DNA from 2 places in the Butyrivibrio sp. WCE2006 genome. Region 1 is predicted to be linked to the other one. Evidence: predicted binding sites of a transcription regulator. Region 1 holds the regulator's gene; the other holds the start of a gene.
The links. Region 1 encodes Rex, which represses fermentation and respiration genes when NADH is low (regulators of the CRP and FNR family bind a similar motif). Its sites were predicted from a motif close to ATTGTTAANTANTTAACAAT; they were not measured.
Positions count from the first base shown of each region.

Region 1 (12,857 bases):
TTTAAATATTTCTTGTCCGGAAAAAATATCTCTAAGACTTCCGGAAATGTCTCTTGCAGTCATCCCCTGCCTTCCGTTTCTGATAGCAGCCATGTCTCCTGCAATTCCATGCAAATACGCCCCTGCAACAGCCCCCTCCAGAGTTCCTGAAAAACCGGAAATAACCAGCGCACCAAGAAGCCCTGCAAGTACATCTCCACTTCCTGCAGTAGCCATTCCATCATTCCCGCTAAGATTAATAAAAAATCTTTCTCCATCGGTAATGACACTTCGTGCATCCTTACATATAATACTCGCATGAAATTCTTTTGCAAGTCTTACGCTTTCTTCTATAACGCAGGGCCTGCAATCATGTATGTTTTTACCAACAAGTCTTGAAAACTCAGCAAGGTGCGGAGTAAGTATTTTGTCCGCACTGTATTCTGATAAAAGTTTTCTGATTCCGCTATCCTCAGAAATAATATTCAGGGCATCAGCATCTAAAACCAATGGCAGCTTTGCATTTTCAAGAATGAACCTTAATATTTCTTTTCCGGCTTTTCCTTTACCGATACCTGGTCCGCAGACAATTGCACCAGCCCAGTCTATGGCCTTTATTAGAGTATCCTTTACTCTTTCAATATCAAGTTCATTCTCACTCTCAAAATCCTTTTCGGAATAAATATCAGTCATAGCTTCAGGAAGAAGCGTCTGTACGGCTGATAAATTAGTTTCTTCCGTAAACACACGTACCATTCCGGCACCGCTGCGCAAACAGCTCTCTGCAGCCATTATGCAGGCTCCGCTAATCCTCTTACTTCCGGCTGCTACCAGAACTTTTCCAAAGGAGCCTTTGTTCCCTGCAGGATTCCTCTTAGGAAGAATAAGCTTTGCTATCTGCGAGATATCGGGAATATCAACATATTTAAATCGTGGGAAGTCATTAAGAAAGCCATCCTCCGTGATTCCGACGTTGACGATATGGATTTCCCCGGCATGAGCTGCACCGGGATAAAAAGCCATACCCAGTTTCAGAAAACTGAATGTCACAGTCTCATCAGCCTGGATTGCTTCTCCCTGGACATGCCCTGTATCAGAATTTATTCCGGTGGGAATATCCGCCGATATCACGTGAGGGGCTTTTTCATCAAAATCCTCCCTGGCATAATTAATCTCACATACAGCAGATCTGTAATCTCCTTCTAAATCCCTTGAACATCCGATTCCGAGCATGGCGTCAACTATAACAGCACTATTCTTGATCTCAGAATTAATCCCTGCTATATCAAAATCGGAGACATCCACACCATAGGTCAGGGCTATTTTTAGTTGCTGTTCGCAGGCTTTTGTCCTTTTGGAACTTTTCTCATTGAGCTTATGATTTACCAGAATGATCTTTACCGGAATGTTATCCTGCTGCAAAATCCTGGCAGCAGCAATGCCGTCCCCACCGTTATTCCCACTGCCTGCAAAAATCAACACTCTTCCGCCTTGTGGGAGTGCGCGTTTTACATATTTGCATATAGAAAGTGCCGCCCTCTCCATCAGAACATCCTGCGGAATACCAAAGTGTTCAATCGTAGCATTGTCACATCTTTTCATTTCGGCGGCACTTACAACATATTTTGAATTTCGATCAATTATCGGTAAATTTATCATCGTCATATATTATCCCATCACGTTCCTTCATTCCCGGCTTAAGCATAGGATGCCGTCTCTCAGGATCATATTTCAGATCAAAGAGGTCTATAACCTCCGGTCCGAAGATATTGTGCATGTACGAATAAACACTGAAATTCTCGATTTCCTTTTCCTGCATTCTAATAACATTCTTTTTAAGTTGAACCCTGACTTGAGAGATCCAATCATCGATGGCAGTAATCTCGATTGTGTTGTCATGGATCCTCTTATAAAAAAGATCCATGGTCTCTACCATAAGGTCATAGTTTTTCTGATAGATTTCCCTGGGAAGCCCAAGCATCTCATCCTCGCACTCCTCAATTTTTTCATTACATTCATTGATAAGACGCTTATGGTCATCAATCTCAGCCTCAATCTTTTTTAGCTGTTTGGGATTTTTATCGGCATCATCCCTCAAAACGACAATTTCACCTAAAAGTTTTTTCTTAAGGCGCTTTACATCCTTAATTTTTTCTCTGGTCTTTTCCTGTTTAGCCACAAGCTTAATAAGCTCAGCTTCAATACCCTTTATCTTAGCGGTTTTCGGGCTTAATGCAAAAAGCTGTTGCCATTTTTCATCCTCGAAAAGAATAGGAACATCCTTCCCAACGAGGGCATCAGAATAGTTTTTGTCGTCTTTTGACATAGCATGTCCTCACGTTTTAACAACACTTACCGTTTGTGGGAATTCTCATATCTGTCTATACTATAGGACAACTTCATAAGTGAATCCGACAAATGAACATTTTCCACCTGAACATAAGGCGGAAGCTCTAAGTCAACATGAGCAAAATTCCATATAGCTTTTATTCCGCACTTAACAAGCTTGTCAGCCATCGGCACAGCCTGATCCTTAGGAATAGTCAGCACTGCAATCTCAATCTTGTTCGTTCTTACAAAGTCCTCAATCTCCTCAACAGGGCGGATCTCGATGTCACGTATCTTCTTCCCATGAAGCTCGGGATTAAGATCAAACGCACCTTTAAAAATAAATCCTCTGTTGAAAAAATTGTTGTAGCCTGAAAGTGCCTGACCTAAATGTCCGGCACCAATGATAATCAACGTATGTTCTCTTCCAAGTCCTAAAATCTTACCAATCTCCACATAGAGATATTCCACATTATATCCATAACCCTGCTGGCCAAAGCCCCCAAAGTTATTAAAATCCTGTCTGATCTGCGAAGCTGTCACCTTCATGATATCGCTTAATTCCTGGGATGAAATACGTGTAATTCCCTGATCCTTAAGTTCTCCAAGATATCTGAAATACCTTGGGAGTCTGCTTATAACAGCCTGAGAAATTTCTTTTCTCGCCATGATTCCTCCATATTCTGTTCTCCGAATTGTTTGTAATTTCATAATGATTGCATGGAAAATCAGATTAATTCTTGCATGATAAGTATCTTAACCATTGCATCATATATATATATAGCTCTGAAAATTCGGATATTATAATTATACTATCTGTTAAAATTTAGTCAATGTAAGAAATTGCATACGCAATAAGATTTAATTTTTATTTTAGATGATTGAAAATAACTTTCATCTCAGATGTATACTGGTAAAACTAACTTTCATAAAACGCCACATTTCGCTTTTCTTTAATAAGGATTTTATAGATTCTTTCGAATTAAACGCTATAATGAACCTAGCTTCTTATGGCGTTTTTTAAAGTTCCTTGTGTAAAGCAAATTAACAGAGGTAATAGGAATGGGAATGTCAATTGGCGGATTAGGCGGATACAATGTATACCAGGCACAGCCTATGAATATGGCCATCTCAAATAAGGCACCTGTTTCAGATGTCTACGACAAACATAAGGCTGTGGGCGATATCGCCACCGTGCCTCCTGTGGTCTATCCAAATGCCCAGGAAGTAAAGGTTGGTGAAATTGCAAGCTCCGACGGAAAAGAAGAAGCAATGAAGGTTAATAAACAATTTAACCAGATAGCTTCAAAATTTGGCAACACTACTGTTGGCTATGGACGTGACATGGCAGGTTATGCCTATGCTCAAGCCGGTAGCTCATTTGATGCTTTTGCTTGAAAATTACTAATTTAATAATTTAGCTTATATAAGTAATACATCAGAAGAGTAATACCCCGTGCACACTGCACGGGGTATTTTCAATTATTTTTATTCGCTGAGCTTGGCCCACTCATCATAAAGCGTATTGAGCCTTTCCTCATGGGCTGAAAGCTCATCAGAAAGCTTACGGACTTTTGCAAGGTCTGTTGCTACAGCCGTATCCAAAAGCTCTTCATTTATCTTTTCGTTTCTCTCTTCAAGCTTTGCTATTTCTTCTTCGCATTTTTTTAAGGCAGCTTCAAGCTTACGTTTCTTTGCAGCTTCTTCCTTTTGTGCCTTCCAGTCAGCCGCTCCCTTGCTGTTATCTGCCTGGCTCTGGGAGGCGGAACTTCCGGCGAGTTTTCCAAAGGATGTGCCTGCTGCAGCTGCCGAGGAATCCATTCCAATGCCTTTCTTTGCCACAACAGTATCACGGTTTTCTGAAAGAACTCTCTCTGTCTGCTCATCACAGTGAGCCAAATAATAATCGTAATTACCTATATAATTGATCATTTTGCCGTGAGTAAGATCAAGAATTCTGGTGGCAGTTTTATTTATAAAATAACGGTCATGACTTACATAAAGTACAGTTCCCTCATAACCGCTGATGGCATCCTCAAGTATCTCTTTACTTGTGATATCAAGGTGGTTTGTAGGCTCATCCAGGATAAGGAAATTGGCATCGGAAAGCATAAGCTTTGCAAGTGAAACTCTTCCCTTCTCACCACCTGAGAGATCACCGATTCTCTTAAATACATCATCACCTGTAAACAGAAATGCTGCCAGAGTATTTCTGATCTCAGTATTATTCATGTTTGGATATGCGTCTGACAACTCTTCAAACAGAGTCTTCTCATCATGCAATACCTGATGTTCCTGATCGTAATAACCTATGTGAACCTTAACACCAAGGATGATCTCACCGGCATCAAGAGATTCCATGCCGTTTATTATTTTAAGCATGGTGGTCTTACCAGTTCCGTTATCTCCTATTATGGCAACCTTCTCACCACGTTTGATATCGAAGCTGATATTCTCAAAAAGCTTCTCATTACCAAACGCTTTGGCTATGGAATCAACATGCATAACATCATTGCCGCTGACACATGAAGGTGTCAGAGTAATTCTCATATCGTCCCTGATTTCAGAAGGCTTTTCAAGGCGCTCTATCTTATCGAGCATTTTCTCGCGGCTCTCCGCTCTCTTAATGCTCTTTTCCCTGTTAAACTGTTTGAGCTTATCAATAACCTCTTCCTGATGCTTGATCTCAGCCTGCTGGTTCAAATAAGCCTTCAGCTTCGCAGCCCTTATCTGTTCACGCTTTTTGGCATAATCAGTATAATTCCCAAGATAAACCTCTGCGCTGGTTTGATCTATCTCAATCACTTTCTGAGCAATCCTGTCAAGGAAATATCTGTCATGGGAAACTATAAGAACGGCTCCCTTATAATTCATTAAATAGCCTTCAAGCCATTTTATTGAATTCATGTCAAGATGGTTTGTGGGCTCATCAAGAATGATCAGATCAGGACTTTTCAGCAAGAGCTTACCAAGTGCTACTCTGGTCTTCTGCCCGCCTGAAAGTGTGGAAATTCTCTTATCAAACTCTTCTTCCGTGAAGCCCAGGCCCTTTGCTACTCCGATAACCTCGCTCTCCCAGGCATAACCATTTTTCAGCTGAAAATCATGGCTCATCTGAGCATAGCGCTCCATCAACCTGTCAAGATCATCTCCCCTCAGGACATCCATCTGCTGTTCAGCCTTGCGAATCTCTTTTTCAAGATCTATAACATCCCGTTTCATTTCGCGCAGCTCTTCATATATACTGTGCGCACTATCGATATTCTGACTCTGCGCAAGGTATCCAACAGTTGTATCCTTGGAAAGAGTAACCGTTCCGGTGTCCGGCGTCAGTTCTCCAATAAGCATTCTTATAAGTGTGGTCTTCCCGGCACCATTGATTCCGACAATAGCAGCCTTCTCATTATCTTCAATATGAAAAGAAACACCTTTTAATACATCTTTTCCGTCAAATGACTTTGAAAGATCATGACAATTTAAAATCATTACAATGCTCCATTAATATAAAAGTGTGCCCGCATACAATCATCGGGCACACATTAGATTATCACGAATAAATATATTGAGCAAATATTAAACAATATTTCAGTGCTCATCACCAAAACAAAATCAAAATCCATTCCAAATTAAAGGATTTTTTTCCTCTGTTATTCAAGAACAAATTCTGCTTCGTTTTCAGTCGCTGAATCCACTCCAATATATACTTTAAATTTGCCGCATTCACTGTCTGTCTTATTCTCAATGGTCCAGAATCTGAGCATTTCCTCACAGATTTCAAAGCAAACCTGTTTTTCCTCACCGGGAAGAAGTCTTACTTTCTTGAATCCCTTGAGTTCCATGACAGGACGAACTCTGCTTCCGGCAAGATCTCTTATGTACAGCTGCATAGTCTGAGTTGCAGGCACAAGACCTGTATTGGCAATCCTTACTGATGCGATGATCTTATCCTTTTCATTTACCCCTGAGTTCTTCTTAAGTGTGGTCTTATCAAGCTCTACGTCTGATATTTCAAACTCTGCGTATGTAAGTCCATATCCAAAGGGATATCTTGCCTCATTGGGGCAATCAAGATATCTGGTTGTAAAGTTTGAAGGTCCCTCTTCAGGCTTGGGTCTTCCTGTAACAAATGAGTTGTAGTATATAGGCTCCTGTCCAACGCTCCAGGGGAAGCTCATAGGAAGCTTGCCTGAAGGTGAAAACTTTCCTGAAAGTACATCCCATATTCCGTGTCCGCCTTCTGTGCCCGGTCTCCAGCAGATCATGGTAGCATCAGATAAATCCGGAATATGCTCAAGATCAAGAGGTCTTCCTGTAAATACCAGAGTTACCAGCTTCTTCGCATTTTTTCTGATTCCATAGAAAAGCTCCATCTGGATGTCAGGAAGCAGTATTTCTGCGCGGCTTGTGGATTCACCTGACTGTCCGAAATCTTCACCCAGGCAAAGAATAACAGTATCAGCCCACTGTGCAACCTCCATGGCTTCATTGTAAAGTCTCTCGTTCTCTTCCTCAAAATTATCATTATGATAGGTATTTACACCCAAAACAGTATCGTTATCCAAAAGGGTACTTCCTTTTGCAACCCTTACTACAGTCTTTTGACCATCTGCAATGTCCTTATCCTGATTCAATCCAAGATAAAGTCTTACATTTTCATCTTCTCCTGCAGCCTCCATGAGGGTTACATTTTTCTCAGGGTCAGTTGCCAAAGCCCAGGAGCTCTGCAAATTCTTCTCAACTGCATAAGGACCTATAAGAGCTACCTTCTTTTCCTTAATAGGAAGTGCTTCCTCCCTGTTCTCAAGAAGTACCAGGGATTTTCTTACAGCATCCCTTGCAATCTCTCTGCTTTCTGCAGAATATGCGATCTCATCATGCTTTTCCTTTGATGCACCGTGATATGGATCTTCAAAAAGTCCAAGATCATTTTTAAGATCAAGAACTCTGAGAACAGCTTCATCCAAAAGCTTCACATCAATATCACCCTTTGCTATCAGCTCTTCAAGATTAGCGCCATAACTTTCGGTACACATATCGATGTCCACGCCTGCCTCCATGGCGAGCTTTGCAGCCTCTTTCAGATCCTCTGCGATACCCCATGAAGTCATCTCACTGATAGCGCCCCAGTCAGAAATAAGAACACCGTCAAAGCCCATCTCCTTGCGTAAAATATCGCGCATAAGCCACTTATTTCCTGATGAAGGAATTCCATTTAATGTATTAAAGGATGTCATCACCAGTCTTGCACCGGCATCAATAGCCTTGTTGTATCCTTTGAGATACTGATCTCTTAATGCATACTCTGATAATTCGCAGTTATTGTAGTCACGTCCTGCTTCAGCTGCACCATAGGCTGCAAAATGCTTTACACAGGCTGCTACATGGTCCTTATCAGCAATAGAATCTCCCTGATAGCCCTTTACCATAGCAGAAGCCATTTCTCCATTAAGATAAGCATCTTCACCGGTTGATTCGACAACTCTGCCCCATCTTGCATCTCTTACAAGATCAACCATGGGTGAAAAGGTTACATGTATTCCGTCAGCTGCTGCTTCTTTTGCCTGTACCTCTGCTCCCTTTCTTGAAACCTCGGGTTCAAAGGTTGCACCCTGAGCAAGCGGGCAGGGAAAAACAGTGTCATGTCCGTGAATTACATCAAGCATAAACAGCATAGGAATATGATGCGGATGATTTTTTATATATTCATCCTGTATTGCCTTTACCTTATCTGCTCCATAAACACCAAGAGTACTGCCTGCAAGTCTGGTTGCCTTCTCTGTAGCCGGATTATCAGCTATACCTGTTACAGCTGCATTCTTTTCAAAGGTCCAGCCCGGAACCTGCACCAACTGCATGATTTTTTCTTCAAGTGACATGTCTTTAAGTAATGCTTCTAAGTTTTCTCGTGTCATATTTAACTCCTCATAACTTTAAAATACTTCATATAAAGATTTTTTATATATAAACAGCTACTGTTTTTTGCTATTTACTTTATAAGTCTGTTTCTCATTATTTCCTGTCTTTGACATATCTGTCCCATCTCTCATCCCTGATAACGCCGCTCCAGTTGAGTCCAAAGCCAAAGTCATAGGAATTGCCCTCAGAGTCTTTATATGGCTCATAATCAAAAGGAACGTCTTCACAATGCTTCTCTATTGTGTCCATATCCTTTGGAAGCTGGACAGGAAGCATTGCAGATGGTTCAGAATCACCATTTACAATTGAAAGAACAGCCTTTGTCTCAACACCGAAATTAACAAGTATTGCATCCGCATAGGGCTCGAATTCCGCAACAATACTTGGATTATTCATGCGAATTGACACTATAACAGGCTTATCCTTCATCTGCTCTTTGGTCTTAATAACTATATCAAGGTCATGCTCATTTGCTGCTTTATTGGATTTTCCTTTATAAGATCTGTTATCGGATTCCTCTCTAAAATCGCCGCCTGCAATGCTGACCTCTCTGGCATTATCTGCAGTATAGCTTCTGTATTGAAGAGTTACCGGTCTGTATCCGGTCTCCTCCGTATATCCGTCACTTATAGGACTTTCTATAAAGCATATTGCAAAATCTGCTCCCTCGGGATTTTCGGTGAATTCAAAAAATTTCTCAACATCCTTTTGATTTGCTCCCGGGAGTGAAACAGCATCCACCATGTTTCTCAAAAATCCCTTATGAGCTTCAATTGTTCTTCCGGGAATATAAACCTTTTTCTTTCCCTTTATGGGAAGAACACCATTGTTTTTAACCATGACAATACTCTTAAGCTGAGCATTAAAGCCGCTCTCTACATATTCATCACAGCCAAGAATATTTTTACTCTCATTCGGATCAAGATACGGATTCTCAAAAAGTCCGCAGCGGAAGCTGTTAAGCAGAAGTCTTCTTGCACTTTCCTCGAAACGCTTTCTCATTTTTTCTTCGCCGTGTCTTTCACATCCAATGCGATATGCTTCAAGAATAGGCTTTATATAATTGTTACCGCCAAACTGATCCACACCGTTTTCAATGATGCAAAGATGTCTCTCAGCCTCAGATAAATCCTCTGTTCCGTAGCATCTTGAGCCAAAGGAATCAAGCTTATCCGAAGGATCCCCTGTAATTCCCCAATCGGTACATACAACACCGTCAAATCCGTACTTATCTCTGAGAAGGTCACCTATTATGTATTTGCTGTAGCTGTTACCTACATTTTTGCCTGAAGGGTCGATGCCAAAGCTGACTGTGTAATATGGCATAACGGCTGAAGCCTTACCTGTACCTTCAAGTTTGAATGCACCTTCAATAAACGGCTTTAAATGCTCCTCAAAATTCTTGCCCGGATATACTGCATATTTTCCAAAAGCATAATGAGCATCTCTTCCTGATTCACAAGGACCGCCGCCCGGCCAGTGCTTTACCATAGCAGCAACGCTTCCATTTCCCCAGCTGTCTCCATCACCATTCTGAAGACCTTCACAATAAGCCTTTGCATATTCAGTAACAAGCTTACTGCTCTGCCCATATGTATCTGAAACTCTCATCCATCTGGGTTCTGTTCCAAGGTCAATCTGAGGACCAAGTTCAGTTGTTATGCCAAGTGCTCTGTATTCCTTTGCAGCAGTTTTAGCAAACTTCTTAACAAGATCAGGATCAAAGGTTGCTGCAAGACCAAGTCCCAAAGGCCATTTGCTGGTATCCTTCGCTTCTGTTCTAAACTCGGCAGATGCACTGCCTGCTCCGTGCCTTGGATCAGTACTTGTATTAACAGGAATTCCATGGGGCATCTCCTCACAGAGTGCCTGCATCTCATTATTCCATTTAGCAGCTACCTCACCGTTTTTAAGCACCATGGCAAGTACGTATCTCACATGATCCTCTGTCAGGAATTTCTTCTGCTGGTCAGTGAGTTCCCACTCATCAGCGCCGCTTTCATCAAAAGTCTTGCCTCCTCTGTAAGTAGCTCCGTACCAGCCCCCTGAAATTGCAGGCACAAGCTGGTGAGCACTATACATCATAAGACCTGCTATCTCTTCCACGCTAAGTCTTCCTGCAAGGTCCTTTGCCCTTTCCTCCGGAGAAAGTCTCCAGTCCTCATAGGGAACAAGTTCACCTGTCCGTTCTAAATCCTTAAAAAAAAGACCGTCTTTTTCGATTATCGGAGCACTACATGTTCCTAAAGACGGTCCTTCAACATTTTTGACGATTTTAAAATCTGCCATACCCTTTTTGCCTCCTTAATGTTGTACCCAATGTATTAATAATACCACACACATAGTACAAATGAAAAAGAGTATTCTGAAAATAGCAGATGTATTTTTATATTCCAAATCAATTAAGCAAATGCTCACCTGACTTCAAATTCGGCATTTCTTACCTGTTCCTCAATATTCTTTATATGGCTTAAATATGAATCATAAGCAGAATCCCCTCTGTGATCAGGCAGAAGCTCTGACCCGTAAAGATTCCTCAGAGTGTTCCCAAGATAGGCGGAATATCTGTTACTTCCATTGTAATTTAGATGTGAATTGCCATCAGAAATATCTCTTCCGCTTGTGTAGTCAATTCCTATATCATCAGGATGCTTGAATACATAGTCAAAACAAACATGATCATCGCCATTTTGGTTGAGCTCATCAACATACTTTTCAAGCCAGTTATAGCGTGCTGTCTCCTCCTGCTTCATACCCTGTTGCTGCTCCTGGTTTAGGACATAAGGCACCATAGTGATATAAAGCTTCATATCATTCTGCTTTGTATACTCGATTATTTTATCAAGATACTTTTCTGATTTTTGTAAAGGCGGTTTGCACTCATCAGTTTCAATCACAGGATCTGTCATCTCCACATTATGAAAATGCGGAACAAAGCCTTTATATGAACTTAAGTCCTTTCCAAAGGCCTCATCAAAATCCTTTTTATCAAGATTATTGTACCTGTCGTGATAGCCAAAGAAAGAAGGAAAATACATATTCCACAGCTCCTTCTTATTATCAAAGGCAGCAGCCATCAGCTGCAGTTTATTAGCTGAAAGCCTCATCCCGTACAGACTGTCACTAAGGAATTCATAATGATATTTATAATCCTCCATAAATGCCGCAGCGCTGAAAAAATCAAGAACTACAACCTTGGGCTTCTGGTATTTACATATTTCCTTGAGATAATGATACGAAACCCACAGGGACTGCTCTGCAGAGGAAAGGTCGTATCCTGCAATTCCGTAATCCTCAAAAAGCTTTGCGGTATTTATTCCGCAGTGTACATGACTTGAACCAAGAAAAACCACATCTATCGTGTTTTTGGGCTGGTCATAGAGAGCACGCATCTGTGTCACTCCCGCCTCTGTTTTTGTGCGCAGAATATTATCAGCTATATTAAAGCATGAAACAAAAATTATCACGCTTAACAGGCACGCGATTAATCGCTTCATTTACAATCTCCTTCGTATCGAATATTGAATTTCTCACAGATCCAATATTCGATTATATTCAACAATAAATACTATATTCCTCGAAAATTCATCTATTTTTCATATAGATAAGCTTTAGAACTGGGCATAAACAAAACTTCTGATCTCCTCACCTGCGCCGTATCTGCCAAAGATAAGAATTATAAGCGCAAATAAAGCAAATGCGATGCCTCTTGAAATATCACCCCACCGCTTACTCATAAGTTCAGGCGGAATCTCATTACTCCTATAGGCCCAAAAATCAAACACACTAAGCAGCATTATTGATACAGCTGCCACAAACCATTCAATGGAAGACAACCCCAGCATCAGGCCTTCTTCTACTGCAAGTCCTGCACTAAGCCCTTTTCCATCCCGGATAAACATAGCTTTTATATAATCAAATGCATTCGACAGACTATTTGCCCTGAAGAAAATCCACGCAAAGGAAACTGCAAGAAAACTTATCCCCCATCCTGTAATCCCTCTTACAAGAAATCTCAATTTTCCTCTATCAAGAATATTGGTAACTACATTCATAATTCCATGGAAAACACCCCATATTATGAATGTTAATCCTGCCCCGTGCCACATTCCGCACACAAGGAAAACGACAAGTATATTAAAAGCTTTTCTAAGACTTCCTTTTCTGTTCCCTCCAAGAGGAATATAGATATAATCCTTTAAAAAGTTACTGAGGGAAAGATGCCATCTCCTCCAGAACTGAACGATATTTTCAGCAAAATAGGGTGTCCTGAAATTCTGAATAAGCTCTATTCCAAACATCATGGATATTCCGATCATCAGATTTGTATATCCCGCGAAATCACAGTATATCTGAATCGTGTATAAGAATGTGCAAAGTAAAAGTGTAACGGGTCCAAATTCCAAAGGATTATCAAAGGTGATATCGACAGGAATCCCTATCCTGTCTGCAATAACCATTTTCATGAATAATCCCCACAAAATATAGGACAAGACTCTAATGGCTCTGTCAAAATCAAACAGCTTTGTGTTTTTACTGTTCTCGATTTTTATAATAAAATCCTCAGCCCTTTCAATAGGTCCGCTCATCCACTTTGGAAACCACATCATGTAAAGTGCAAAATTTATGAGGTT
Region 1 is NZ_JNKH01000012.1:50,489-63,345, reverse strand. It holds gene T501_RS09850 (NAD(P)H-hydrate dehydratase) at 1-1,644, opposite strand, end outside; gene T501_RS09845 (coiled-coil domain-containing protein) at 1,616-2,305, opposite strand; gene T501_RS09840 (redox-sensing transcriptional repressor Rex) at 2,332-2,976, opposite strand; gene T501_RS09835 (hypothetical protein) at 3,370-3,705, shown strand; gene T501_RS09830 (ABC-F family ATP-binding cassette domain-containing protein) at 3,796-5,793, opposite strand; gene bglX (beta-glucosidase BglX) at 5,955-8,219, opposite strand; gene T501_RS09820 (glycoside hydrolase family 3 protein) at 8,317-10,512, opposite strand; gene T501_RS09815 (hypothetical protein) at 10,638-11,720, opposite strand; gene T501_RS09810 (MBOAT family O-acyltransferase) at 11,835-12,857, opposite strand, start outside.

Region 2 (12,857 bases), on a different contig from region 1:
CAATTAGTGGAAAACATAATTTCATTGTTAATTTCCTCGTTGCCATACTGGGTATGACAATGGTTTTTGTTGTGCTTTTTTCTGCTATCTTTGTGGCGACTGAGTCGCTTCATGATTGTACAGGCGATGAGTGTCCTGTCTGTGCAATACTTCATCAGTGTGAAAACAATCTCAATCAGTTAGGCGATGGCATAATCGCTCTGGCTGTAGCTTTGATTGTCATAACACTTCCTGTTGCCGTGATTTCTGAGATCGGCAACCATCGTATTTATTCCACTCCTGTCTCCGAAATGGTGCGATTAAATAATTAAAACTGCAGGGAATTTCTGCCCTTTGACGGAATCTTTATGCACTTTTTTAATCACTAACCATATCGGGAGGATTTATTAAATGAAAAGAATAATATCTGTTATTGCAATATCATCGATATTGCTTACTCTTACTGCCTGCGGTTCTAAGAATATTGACGCTGCAGCTTCTGAAACCAAAAACACCGTGACATCTGAAAATATAGAATCTTCAGATAAAAAAGCAAAAATTGTGACCACTATTTTCCCTGAGTATGACTGGGTCAACGCCATTCTTGGTGACAAAAAAGATGACGCTGAGGTATATATGCTTCTTGATAACGGAGTTGACCTTCACAGCTATCAGCCCACAGCCATGGATATAGCCAATATAGCCGATTGCGACTTATTTATATATGTTGGCGGCGAGTCCGATGAGTGGGTTGAGGATGCACTTAAGGAAAGTCTCAATGAAAATATGATCGTAATAAATCTGCTTGATACTCTTGGCAGCTCCATTAAAGAAGAGGAATTGGTGGAAGGTATGGAAGCCGAGGAAGAAGATAGCGAAGAAGCTGAAGGTGAAGAAGAAGGTCCTGAATATGACGAACATGTATGGCTTTCTCTGAAAAATGCCAAGGCCATTTGCGAAAGTATCGAAGGTGCTTTGGAAACCATAGATCCGGAAAACGCATCATATTATCGTGCCAATACCGATGATTATTCAAAAAAACTTGACAATCTCGACTCAAAATATGCGGATGCTGTTTCCTCTGCTGCTATGAAAACCGTTCTTTTTGGAGACCGCTTCCCCTTCAGATACATGACTGATGACTATGGCCTTGATTACTATGCTGCTTTTGTCGGATGCTCTGCAGAAACTGAGGCAAGCTTTGAAACAATCGCTTTTCTTGCCGGAAAGGTAGACGAACTGGGACTCTCCTCTGTGCTGACTATTGAGGGTGCAGACCATAAAATTGCTGAAACCATTGTCCAAAATACTGCCACAAAAGATCAACAGATTCTGACATTGGATTCAATGCAAAGCACGACAGCAAAAGATGTTGAAAACGGAGCCTCTTACCTGTCTATCATGGAAAATAATCTGGAGGTTCTAAAAGAAGCTCTGTCCTCAAATCGTTAACAACACAAAAGTAACTCCCCGTGCATAGCCAGGTGAAAATACAATCATGTCCACCCGACTCGTGCATTGGCGTTAATAAAAGTAGTTTTTAAAAGGATTTTGTAATGGCTCTACTTACTGTGAAAGACCTGGTTCTCGGATATGATTCCCAGGCAATTATAAGCGGGATTAATTTTACCGTGAATGAAGGAAACTATCTTTGTATCATTGGTGAAAACGGATCCGGTAAAACAACTCTTATGAAAACCATACTTGGATTATCCAATCCACTTGATGGAGAAGTATTATTCGGCGATGGCCTTAAGAAAAATGAAATAGGATATCTTCCCCAGCAGACAGTGGTACAAAAAGATTTTCCTGCATCAGTGGAAGAGATCGTTCTCTCAGGATGCCAGTCAAAGACCGGTTTTAACCCTTTTTACAGCGCAAAGCAAAAACAGCTTGCAAAGGAAAACATGGAGAAAATGGGCATAACAGACCTTGCCAAAAGATGCTATAGAGATCTTTCAGGCGGACAGCAGCAACGAGTACTTCTTTCCAGAGCATTATGCGCAGCCAAGAAGGTATTGCTTCTCGATGAACCTGTTGCCGGACTTGATCCTATAGTAACAAAAGAGATGTATTCTCTTATAAATAATCTGAATCATAGCGGCATGAGCATCATTATGATATCTCATGATATTCATGCCGCCCTGGAATACGCCAGTCATATTCTTTTTGTAGGAGATGATCTCTTTTTCGGCACAAAAGAGGAATACTTACAGCTTTCAAAGGAGACCCTTTAAATGAAAATATTATTTGAATACATGCAATATCCTTTCGTAAGATATGCCCTTATTGTCGGAACTCTTGTGGCATTATGCTCTTCTTTGTTAGGAGTAACATTAGTTCTCAAAAGATTTTCCTTCATAGGGGATGGCCTTTCACATGTAGCTTTCGGAGCAATTGCAATAGCAAGTGTTTTTAATCTTACAAACAAGATGGTTCTGGTATTGCCTATTACAATTATCAGCGCCATCCTCCTTCTTAGAACAGGACAAAATACCAAAATCAAAGGTGATGCGGCAATAGCTATGATTTCTGTTGGTGCCCTTGCCTTTGGTTATCTTTTGATGCACATATTCGGCACCTCCAGTAATCTCTCAGGAGATGTGTGCTCAACACTTTTTGGCTCAACCTCAATCCTGACACTTACCAGGTTTGAGATGTGGCTCAGCATAGTACTATCTGCGCTGGTAGTGATACTTTTTATTCTATTCTATAACAAGCTTTTTGCCATAACCTTTGATGAAAACTTCTCAAGAGCTATCGGAACAAATGTAAATGCATACAACCTGCTTATTGCAACTGTTATTGCCATAATAATTGTCCTTGCCATGAATCTGGTAGGTTCTCTTCTTATATCAGCGCTTATCATTTTTCCGGCTCTTACAGCCATGAGATTATTTGGAAGCTTTAAAAAGGTTACGATTTTTTCAGCATTCATCTCTGTCATATGTGCTGTGGCAGGAATCCTTATCTCTATCCTTGCAGGAACTCCTGTGGGATCAACAATTGTGGCAACACAGGTCGTTGCATTCGCTGTCTGTTATCTGATCAGCGGATTTTTAGGAGGCGTAAGAACATGAAAAAAATATTACTATTACCATGTCTGATTCTTCTTATGTTAATACCGATATCTGCCTGCAAAAGCAACGCTGATAAATCACTAATCTCAAAATCAGTCGCTGTTCAATCAGCCCCTTCTGTAAAGCAGGTTTTAGAGGAACAGACAAGTCAGAGCACTGCCGCTTCAACCAATGAAAAATCTGAAAATGAAAATAATACAAATGCGACTAACGAAGATAACACAGAATCAGTTGAACTCAAGCCGGATCCTTCAGTGGATGTTGATATTACAGTATTATCTGCAACTATGGTCTACTCTGAAGTTTATCAAATGATGTATTATCCTGAGAACTATATTGGAAAAACCATTAAAATGGACGGTCTTTATGATCATTATCATGATGATAACAGCGGAAATGATTATTACGCATGCATAATCCAGGATGCAACAGCCTGCTGCGCCCAAGGCATCGAATTCCAGTTGTCCGATGGTAATTATCCGGCAGATACCGAGGATTTTGTAACAGTCATTGGAACCTTTAAGACCTACGAAGAGAATGGAACAACCTACTGCACACTTGCAGATGCAAAATTAGTCAGATAATTGACTAAATACATAGTAGTTTCAGTAATTAATATTCAAAAAATCCTCTATAAAAATAGATTGAGCACGTTTAAATATTACCGACTTGATTCTTAATTCTATTCTTGTATAATGTGTGGGATATTTTTATATATAGAGGTAAAAATCAATGAAGTACTTAAAGCAGTTTTTATTAATCCTTTTAGTTTCCCTAGTGGGAGAAATTCTTAAAGCAATCCTTCCACTTCCGATACCTTCAAGCATCTATGGAATGGTTCTTATGTTTGTTTTACTCCTCACTGGAATAATCAAACTGGATCAGGTTAAGGAGACCGGAAAATTCCTCATCGAAATAATGCCGGTCATGTTCATCCCCGCCGGTGTAGGGCTGATGTCATCATGGAACGTACTCCAGCCTGTTCTTGTTCCTGTATCAATTATTACTGTTATCACAATCTTTACAGTAATGGCTGCAACCGGATCTGTTTCACAGATTATTATCCATAAGGATCAGAATGATCATAAAGATCTGAAGGAGGCAGCGTAATGACAGAATTTATGCAAAACAGCGCCTATGCTGGTGTTACGATCAGCCTTGCTTCCTACGGATTAGGTGTATGGTTAAAAAAGAAATTTGGGTTCGGATTTTTCAATCCTTTACTTATATCAATAATAGTAACTATTCTGTTTTTATTTACATGTGGAATTGACTACGACACATATAACGAGGGAGCAAAGTATCTAAGCTGGCTTCTTACCCCTGCCACGGTATGCCTCGCCATCCCCTTGTATGAGGAATGGGAACTTCTTAAAAATAACGCTAAGGCTGTCATTTTGGGCATCACATCCGGCGTCCTTACAAGCCTTGTCACTGTATTTGTTTTAGCAAAGCTCATGGGACTTTCCCATAAAAGCTACGTTACACTTCTTCCCAAGTCCATCACAACAGCCATAGGAATGGGTGTATCAGAAGAGCTGGGCGGATATGTGACTATCACTGTTGCGGTCATCGTTATCACCGGAGTTCTTGGAAATATTTTGGGAGAGTTTATTTGCAAAATATTCAGAATCCATGAGCCAATTTCAAAAGGTCTCGCACTTGGAACTGCAGCACATGCGATTGGAACTGCAAAGGCAATGGAAATCGGAGAAATTGAAGGTGCCATGAGTTCACTGTCAATCGCCGTTGCCGGTATTCTTACTGTAATATTCGCAACAGTATTTGCAGGGCTTATATAATCTCATATACAAACCTGATTCTTCTATTAAAACAGATCCAGCATACTGTCCAGATATATTTCTTCCCTGACAGACAGGACGTATTCAGGTTTTGTCATATAGTAGAGCAAAAACTCTAAAACCATGGCACTTCCGAGGCTTCGTCCTTCTATTTTAAAGTTATCAAATCCCATAGGAGCATAGATGTTTTTTATATCATCTACTCCTATGAAACCCGGATTTTTCATGGCCTCTGAAAATCTATAACCATTTTGGGCACCGGGTGACTTACAGATATGATCTTCGCAATCTTCCCCAAGATTTTTTCTGCTGACATTTTCATAGCATTTTTTTCTTTCAGTGCATCCATATGGACAACATTCATTGCATAGAAATTCCACCTTATGCTTTTGTATTTCATTTAAAACCTGCAATCTGTCATACTTTTTATTGAGTCTGAAATCCGGCACAACAAATCTGAAATCCTCACGATTTAATTCTTTTTCAAATTCATCAAAATCCGTGAGAACCTTCGTTGTTGATGAAACAAAGTACAATTCTGGATATTTTTCTTTAATATATTCCATCAGTATATCTGAACAAATAATTACTCCATTCTCAGTTTCACCGGAATTTTCAAATAATTCGCATAACAGGTTACACTTTTTATCAGATAAATGATCTTCCCGAAGAAGAGAATTGCTGAAAGTAAGCCTTGCAGATATATTGTATTCCTTCATCAGTGCTGCAACATTCTCAGGCTTTTCATCTCCATATCCTACTCTGCCGCCTCCCCAGAGGCAGTCATCCGGTGCTCCATATATTGATCCTATATCGCACCAATCGTAGAAATATTCCCTATGTTCACGAAAGAGCTTAAGAAAAATCCTATAAAGCTCATAAAATTCAAATAGTCCCGGCAGATGATAATATATTCGCATTTTTACACCTTTATTTTGTATTTATAATTATTCTGAATTGGTCCAGAATACCATTATAGCAAGCCCGGCCACCCCAGAAAATACCCGGGACTTGTATGGTAAGCTCATGAAACCTTTGTTCAAAAAAAGATGCCAGGATATTATAATCCTGACACCTTTAATAATTTCAAAATAATTTTCGATTATGCCATAAGCATTCTGAACATTTCGATAACCTGTTCTTTTGTAGCTTCACGGGGATTTCCGGGATAGCATGCGTCATTAAGAGCATCCGTAGCAAGCTGATCCAAATCCTCTTCCTTGATCTTATCAAGAGTCTTCGGAATACCTACATCCTCAGAAAGCTTCTTAACTGCTGCTATAGCAGCATCACGGTATTCTTCCTGTGACATATTATCCACACCTTCTACGCCCATAGCTCTTGCAACTTCACGTAATCTCTCACCTGTGTATTCACGGTTGAATTCCATGGAAATAGGAAGGAACATAGCACATGCAACTCCGTGAGGAGTATCATAATGAGCTGAAAGTGTATGAGCCATAGCATGGTCAATTCCAAGACCTACATTTGAGAATCCCATCCCGGCAATGTACTGACCAAGAGCCATGCCCTCACGTCCTTCCTTCTTATTCTCTACTGCATCACGCAGATTCTTTGAAATAAGACGGATAGCTTCGAGATGGAACATATCTGTCATCTCCCATGCAGCCTTAGTTGTATAACCTTCAATTGCATGAGTAAGCGCATCCATACCAGTTGCTGCAGTAAGGCCCTTGGGCATTGAAGCCATCATCTCAGGATCAACAACTGCAACTATAGGCATATCGTGTGTATCAACGCATACGAACTTTCTCTCCTTTTCAACATCAGTGATTACATAATTGATAGTAACCTCAGCTGCTGTACCTGCTGTAGTAGGAACCGCAATAATAGGCACGCAGGGATTCTTTGTATCTGCAACACCTTCAAGGGAACGAACATCAGCAAACTCAGGATTGGTTATGATGATACCTATTGCCTTGGATGTATCCATAGAAGATCCACCACCGATTGCTACGATGCAATCAGCATCTGACTTCTTGAAAGCCTCAACACCATTCGTTACATTTTCAATAGTAGGATTGGGTTTAATATCTGAATAAATCTCGTAAGGAATATTAGCCTTATCAAGTAATTCTGTAACCTTGCCTGTAACACCAAACTTGATGAGATCCGGGTCAGAAGCTACAAATGCCTTCTTGAAACCATGTGCATTGATCTCATTAACTACTTCCTGGATTGCACCAGCACCATGATAGGATGTTGGATTAAGAGAAATTCTGTTAGCCATTATTATTCACTCCTTTTTGCTAAATCATTTATGTGTTAATTCGTTAACACACCCCATATTTAATATTCTATCATCAGGCCAACTACAAATATAAGTTACAAATAGATACATGTGTAACATTAATCAAAATTTCCCAAAGCCACAGTTTTAGCGGACTATTCAACTAATCCTATACTCTTAAACAACGTGTGTAACGTCCCCGGCATGGCATCTATCATTAAATCCGCCAGTTCCTCTTCTTTTTCCTTCATACCTTTCATGAGCCATTGAACTGTCATATAAATTGATGACTGGCAATACATTTCTAGAAGCTTTCTTGTATGCTTATCAAGATTTTCGCCAGTCTTTTTACGGATCAGATCACAATAAAATTCATATATCATTATGAAGTCATGCTCTTTTAGATTATTCTGATCATCACCTTTAAAACCCGCTGTGAAAAACAGTCTCTCCTGCTTGATATATTCAAACTTTTTAATCAGCCCTTCACGAATGGTCTCTCCACTTCCCATCTCCTTGAAGGATTGCTCCAGCAGGCGATCAAAATACCAGTTAATCAAATCGTATTTATCTATGAAATTACGGTAAAAGCTCTGTCTTGAAACTCCACATTCCTCCACAATCTGTTTAACTGTGATATTTTCCACAGTAGTGGTTTTCATGCATATTTTCATAGCTTCTGCCAGCTTATATTTAATATCTGACTTTTTCATTTATACTATCGTGTCCTTTTTTATAATTGCCACCCACCAGTAATATCGCCCAAGGCTCTATAGTTAGCGGCAGATATATCTATTATATCGATATTAGCAGTCTGATGTCACCTTTATATCATGAGTAATTTCCCATGATTCCTGTTGTGATTTAGCAACATTATATATGTGAATCACAAATAATGATTAGATTGGTCTTTATATAACGTCTATACTATCAACAGAATGGAGAAAATCATAAAGGGGAGGTATATTTTCATGATCATGAGAAAGAAAACATTGATAGCACTGGCTTTAACTATGGGGCTTTTAGCCGGTTGCGGAAACAGCAATACAAATGCTGCAAGCGCTGAAAGTAGCTCATCCGCATCGGCTCAATCAGCATCTACTATAGAGAATACCGGAGTTCCGGGTAGTTCTGAAGCAGAAAGCGATGCGGCAAACAACGATGTAGCAGATGACATCGAAGAGGCTATTGATGCATCAGATGACAACGATGCTTCAGATAGTAATGGTTCGTCTGAAAATGATGAGTCCTCGGATGAACAACCGAAAGAAACAATTGAAGATTCATTAAATGCGGCTTCACTGAAGGATTTATATGCAGATAATTTCATGCTTGGAGTCGGCATTAATGGAAGTACTCTGGAAAATCAGACTCTTAATCTTCCGGAATACATGGAACTGTCTAAAAAGCATTTTAATAGCTGCACTATGACGAACCTTATGAAAAGCGGCTACATACTTGATCAGCAAGGATCCATTGAGAGCCTGAAAACAGGTGATGGAACTCCTGCTCTTTTCTTTGGTTCAATTGATCCTACTCTTGAATGGTGCAAAGAAAATGGTATGAAGATGCGCGGCCACACGCTTGTATGGCACACTCAGGCACCTGGATGGTTCTTCAGAGAAGGTTACACAGATGATGGCGAATATGTAGATAAGGATACCATGCTCATGCGCATGGAGAGCTATATCAAGCAGCTCATAACACATGTTCAGGAGGAATATCCGGGCGTAATCTATTGCTGGGATGTTGTAAACGAGGCTGTTGAACCTGACAGCTATGACCCTGAAAGTGATTTCATGTGCAGAACCAAATGCGGTGAGGATCCAAATCCCTGGTATGATACCATAGGTCCTGATTATGTGGAGGCAGCTTTTACCTATGCCAGAAAATATGCCGACAGTGACGTTAAGCTCTTTTACAATGACTACAATACCTATCAGCCGGTTAAAACAAATGCCATTTATACACTTTGTGAATCACTTAAGGAAAAAGGTCTTATTGATGGCATTGGAATGCAGGGCTATTGGGGAATTGATTATCCTTCTGATCAGATGATTGAAACTGCTATACGAAAGTTTGCCGAACTTGGACTTGAAATTCACATCACTGAACTTTCTATCGGGGTCGATGAAGAAACAGATGAACAGTTTGAGAAACAGGGTAAAAGATACGGTGATGTGTTCTCACTTCTTTTATCACTTGATGATGAAAATGGCGGACCTGCCAATATCACAAGTGTTACACTATTTGGTCTTATTGACCATTACAGAGAGGGAGACACTACAAATACCCGAATCTTCTATAGTGACTACTCTCCCAAACCTGCTTTCCACAAAATTGAAGATCTTATGAAAAATAATTGAATACTGTTACAGAAAGAGAGGCTGCAGATTTACAGCCTCTCTTTTACTTAATTTCAATCCTTTTAGAATCTATTAGGAAAATCTTATTTTCCCCGTTAAATACAAAAATCCAAACAGTTATTCAGCAAGATAATCCCTGGCATTAAACTTTTCTCCGGTCATCTGCTCCTCATCAATTATTCCCGGTACTAACTCTGTGACATATGTATCCCCGGTAGTTGGATTGACATAATAACGGGTCTGGGCTGCTGTATACGAGCGATACAGTACAACTATCTCTCCTTCTTCGTTTGTTGAAACATCCCAGTACTCTGTGTATCCTTCCTTGTTAGGTTCAGTTGTAAAATTCGGATTATTTGATTTACAGTAGTTTATTACAGCATTATATGCCTGATCCTCTGAAATTTTATTCTCTGTATTTTCAGCTTCATTATCAGATACCTTAACGGCTTTATCTTCTGTATCTACATCCTTATAGCTTTCTTCAACTTCTGAAGGAATTACAAAATCCTCACCTCTTACATTAGCAAGAACAGACGCCAGATAATAAACTCGCTTTCTAGTATATGACCAGGCCATTCCGTTTTCGAGTTGAGGCTGAAGGCTTCCTCCTTCTGCTTCTTTTCCGGCCGCTTTAACCGCCGCCTCTTTTCTATTTATCCAGGCTCTTTGATCTGAAAGAAGCTCTTCCTTCTTCTCAGGAGCTACTTCCTCCATAAGGTTGTTCCATATAGAATTAAGCTCCTTATCCCATAGATCATACATCTCACCTGTAGTGATATTAAGCTCAACCTGAGGCATTGCGCCCCAATCAAGATTCTCATATTCCTGATGCTTTGCTTCAGTCATTGCAATTTCACTTTGCACTGTTCCATCATCAACAATTTGAGCTGGCTCATTTTTTTTCTGTGCTTCATTCTCAGTATCCTTTGATTTAGTATCGGCATCAGTCGAATCTATATTTTCAAAAGAGGGACCCATCGCATTTTTTATATCATCAGTAATCCCTATTGATTTGAGCTTGTCTTCTTTTGCTTGCTCATATTCATCCATGGAAACAATATTATAATCCTTGAAGCAATCCATGATTTTCTTATATTCACTGTCCGTATAGAGATCCTGAACATCCATCTTTTCATAAGAATCTTTATCAAATACTTCGTAAGTATAATAATCAAAGTCAGTGTTTACATCCTGAGATTGCTCAAGTCTTAAGGAATACGTGCCTATCGTTCCGTTAAGAGATGATATATCATAGTCATCATGGTTCTTAAAATCAGCAAAACTGTCAAAATCAAGCTCCTGCTCCTCGTAATATCCAAATTTGCATACTCCGTCAGAATCAATGTATGACATATGTGAACAGTGGTTAGAAGCTCCATTGCTGCCATCACCGGATATAACTCCATTGTTATTTATTTCGGTAAAACTTCGCGACCATATAACAAACCCGTATATGAGCTGAGCTTTTCCATCCATTTCCTTGAATATCAAAGTAACCTCACTCTCAGGTTCGACAAATGGTCCGACAAATCTAAGGGCAAGTTCAGGTACATTATCTGCACCGCAATCAAGGTACGCAAACTCAGTAGCTGTCACATCTCCTTCAGAAAAATAATTATTCTCATCATGTACAATCTCATTTAACTTCTCCACCAATTCAGATATTGTGTATTCCTCATTGGCAGGAATAAGTCCTAATACCTCATCTATATAGGCATCATCTGATTTACCCATAACGTTATCGGTATAGTATTTAAGGCTTATTTTTCCATTCCCTGAAACCACATCGTTAAGAGCACCCTTTTCGTTGCTTACTCCCTCTTCCGTACTATCACTGGCAGTTTCTTTTGAAGTGGTTTCCTCTGCTGAATTTGCAGCGTTTTCCTCAGACTTTGCCTCAAACAGGTTCTCTGAACTACTTTGTGCAGGTGGCGTACACCCGGCTATGAGAATACAAATCCCCAAATTCATAAGAAATAATTTTGACTTTTTCAACTATCTACCCTCCTAATAAACATAACTTATAAAAATTATAAAATACGTTGTCTAACAAATGTCCATCAAATCTTAATACTTCCTTAAATTAACTGATTGCAGTGCTTCTTGTGAAGTATTATACAGATATTTGATAACTTCTACAGGATTTTCCCCTATTGCAGTCTCTCCCGTTACCATCACAGATGCAGCTCCGTCAAGAACAGCATTATAAATATCACTTACTTCAGCCCTGGTCGGGACTGCACTCTTTTCCATTGATGCAAGCATTTGTGTTACTACCATGAAAGGCTTTTTATTATCGTTACATACCTTTGAAATCTCTTTTTGTACGCGAGGAAGCTCCCATAGAGGCATACTGTTACCCAGATCACCTCTGGCAATTATTATCTCATCACATAAATCCATAAAATCTGTAATATTCCGGATTCCCAGTCTATTCTCTATCTTTCCATAAATCCTAAGGTCACTGCATCCACAAGTTTCAAGCGCATCCTTCACCTGCAAAAGGTCGGCCCTGCTTCTTACAAAAGGCTGCATTATTCCGGTTACCCCAAGCCCTTTGGCAATTTTTAAATTCTCCATGTCATCATCGGTAATTGCCGGAAGAATAATGTCCTTTCCTTTTATCAGTATGCTCTTTCTTTGAGTAAGTCTGCCGCCGCGCTGCACCTTCATTTCGGCGCAGCCCTCTGATATTGAAGTTACTATCCCCATTATCTTTCCATCATCTAACAGAATCTCATCATTTTCCTGCATACCGGCAATTACTTTATCACTTAGCGGTATTCCCTCTTTACCAAGTTGTATCAGATCATCCTCTTCTAAGCTGATCTCGCCTTCAAATCTCCCTATTCTTAGCTCTGGCCCCTGCATATCAATGAGAATAAGCGGAACAATCCCGATATCTTTTGCAGCATCATGAATCCTATCTATGCTCTCAATGCAATCTGACAACATGACATGTGACAGATTGATTCTGATTCCGGTCATACCGTATGCAAACATATCCTTTAAAATTATTCTGCTATTACAGGCTGGTCCCAATGTACCAAATACATTAATCATTTCATTCGCCTTCTTAAATATAATATATTTTATATTTATTTAATTTATCTTATTTTCAAAAAATCATGTCATAAACAGCCCCATTATCCTAAGCCCACGGGAATATATAAACAAAACTTATTGGTGTAATGCTCCTTGTAGCAGCTGTCCCTCTTATTATAGCAATTATCTTGCAGGATCCGCTAACGGACTTAAAGAAATTGCTAATAAGCTGAACGAAGAAATGAAATTCTTTAAGTCATAACCTGAACCTGTTACGTTTTCATCATTTGTCGATGAACTATATATCCAAAAAGTCGTTCCGGTTATCACA
Region 2 is NZ_JNKH01000019.1:35,877-48,733, forward strand. It holds gene T501_RS12435 (hypothetical protein) at 1-311, shown strand, start outside; gene T501_RS12440 (metal ABC transporter substrate-binding protein) at 391-1,431, shown strand; gene T501_RS12445 (metal ABC transporter ATP-binding protein) at 1,536-2,216, shown strand; gene T501_RS12450 (metal ABC transporter permease) at 2,217-3,059, shown strand; gene T501_RS12455 (hypothetical protein) at 3,056-3,643, shown strand; gene T501_RS12460 (CidA/LrgA family protein) at 3,792-4,169, shown strand; gene T501_RS12465 (LrgB family protein) at 4,169-4,861, shown strand; gene T501_RS12470 (hypothetical protein) at 4,888-5,781, opposite strand; gene fucO (lactaldehyde reductase) at 5,964-7,112, opposite strand; gene T501_RS12480 (TetR/AcrR family transcriptional regulator) at 7,268-7,825, opposite strand; gene T501_RS12485 (endo-1,4-beta-xylanase) at 8,084-9,478, shown strand; gene T501_RS12490 (lysozyme inhibitor LprI family protein) at 9,596-11,476, opposite strand; gene T501_RS12495 (pyruvate kinase) at 11,549-12,544, opposite strand.
Region 2: the regulator Rex is predicted to act here: its motif matches at 7,144-7,163, upstream of fucO (lactaldehyde reductase).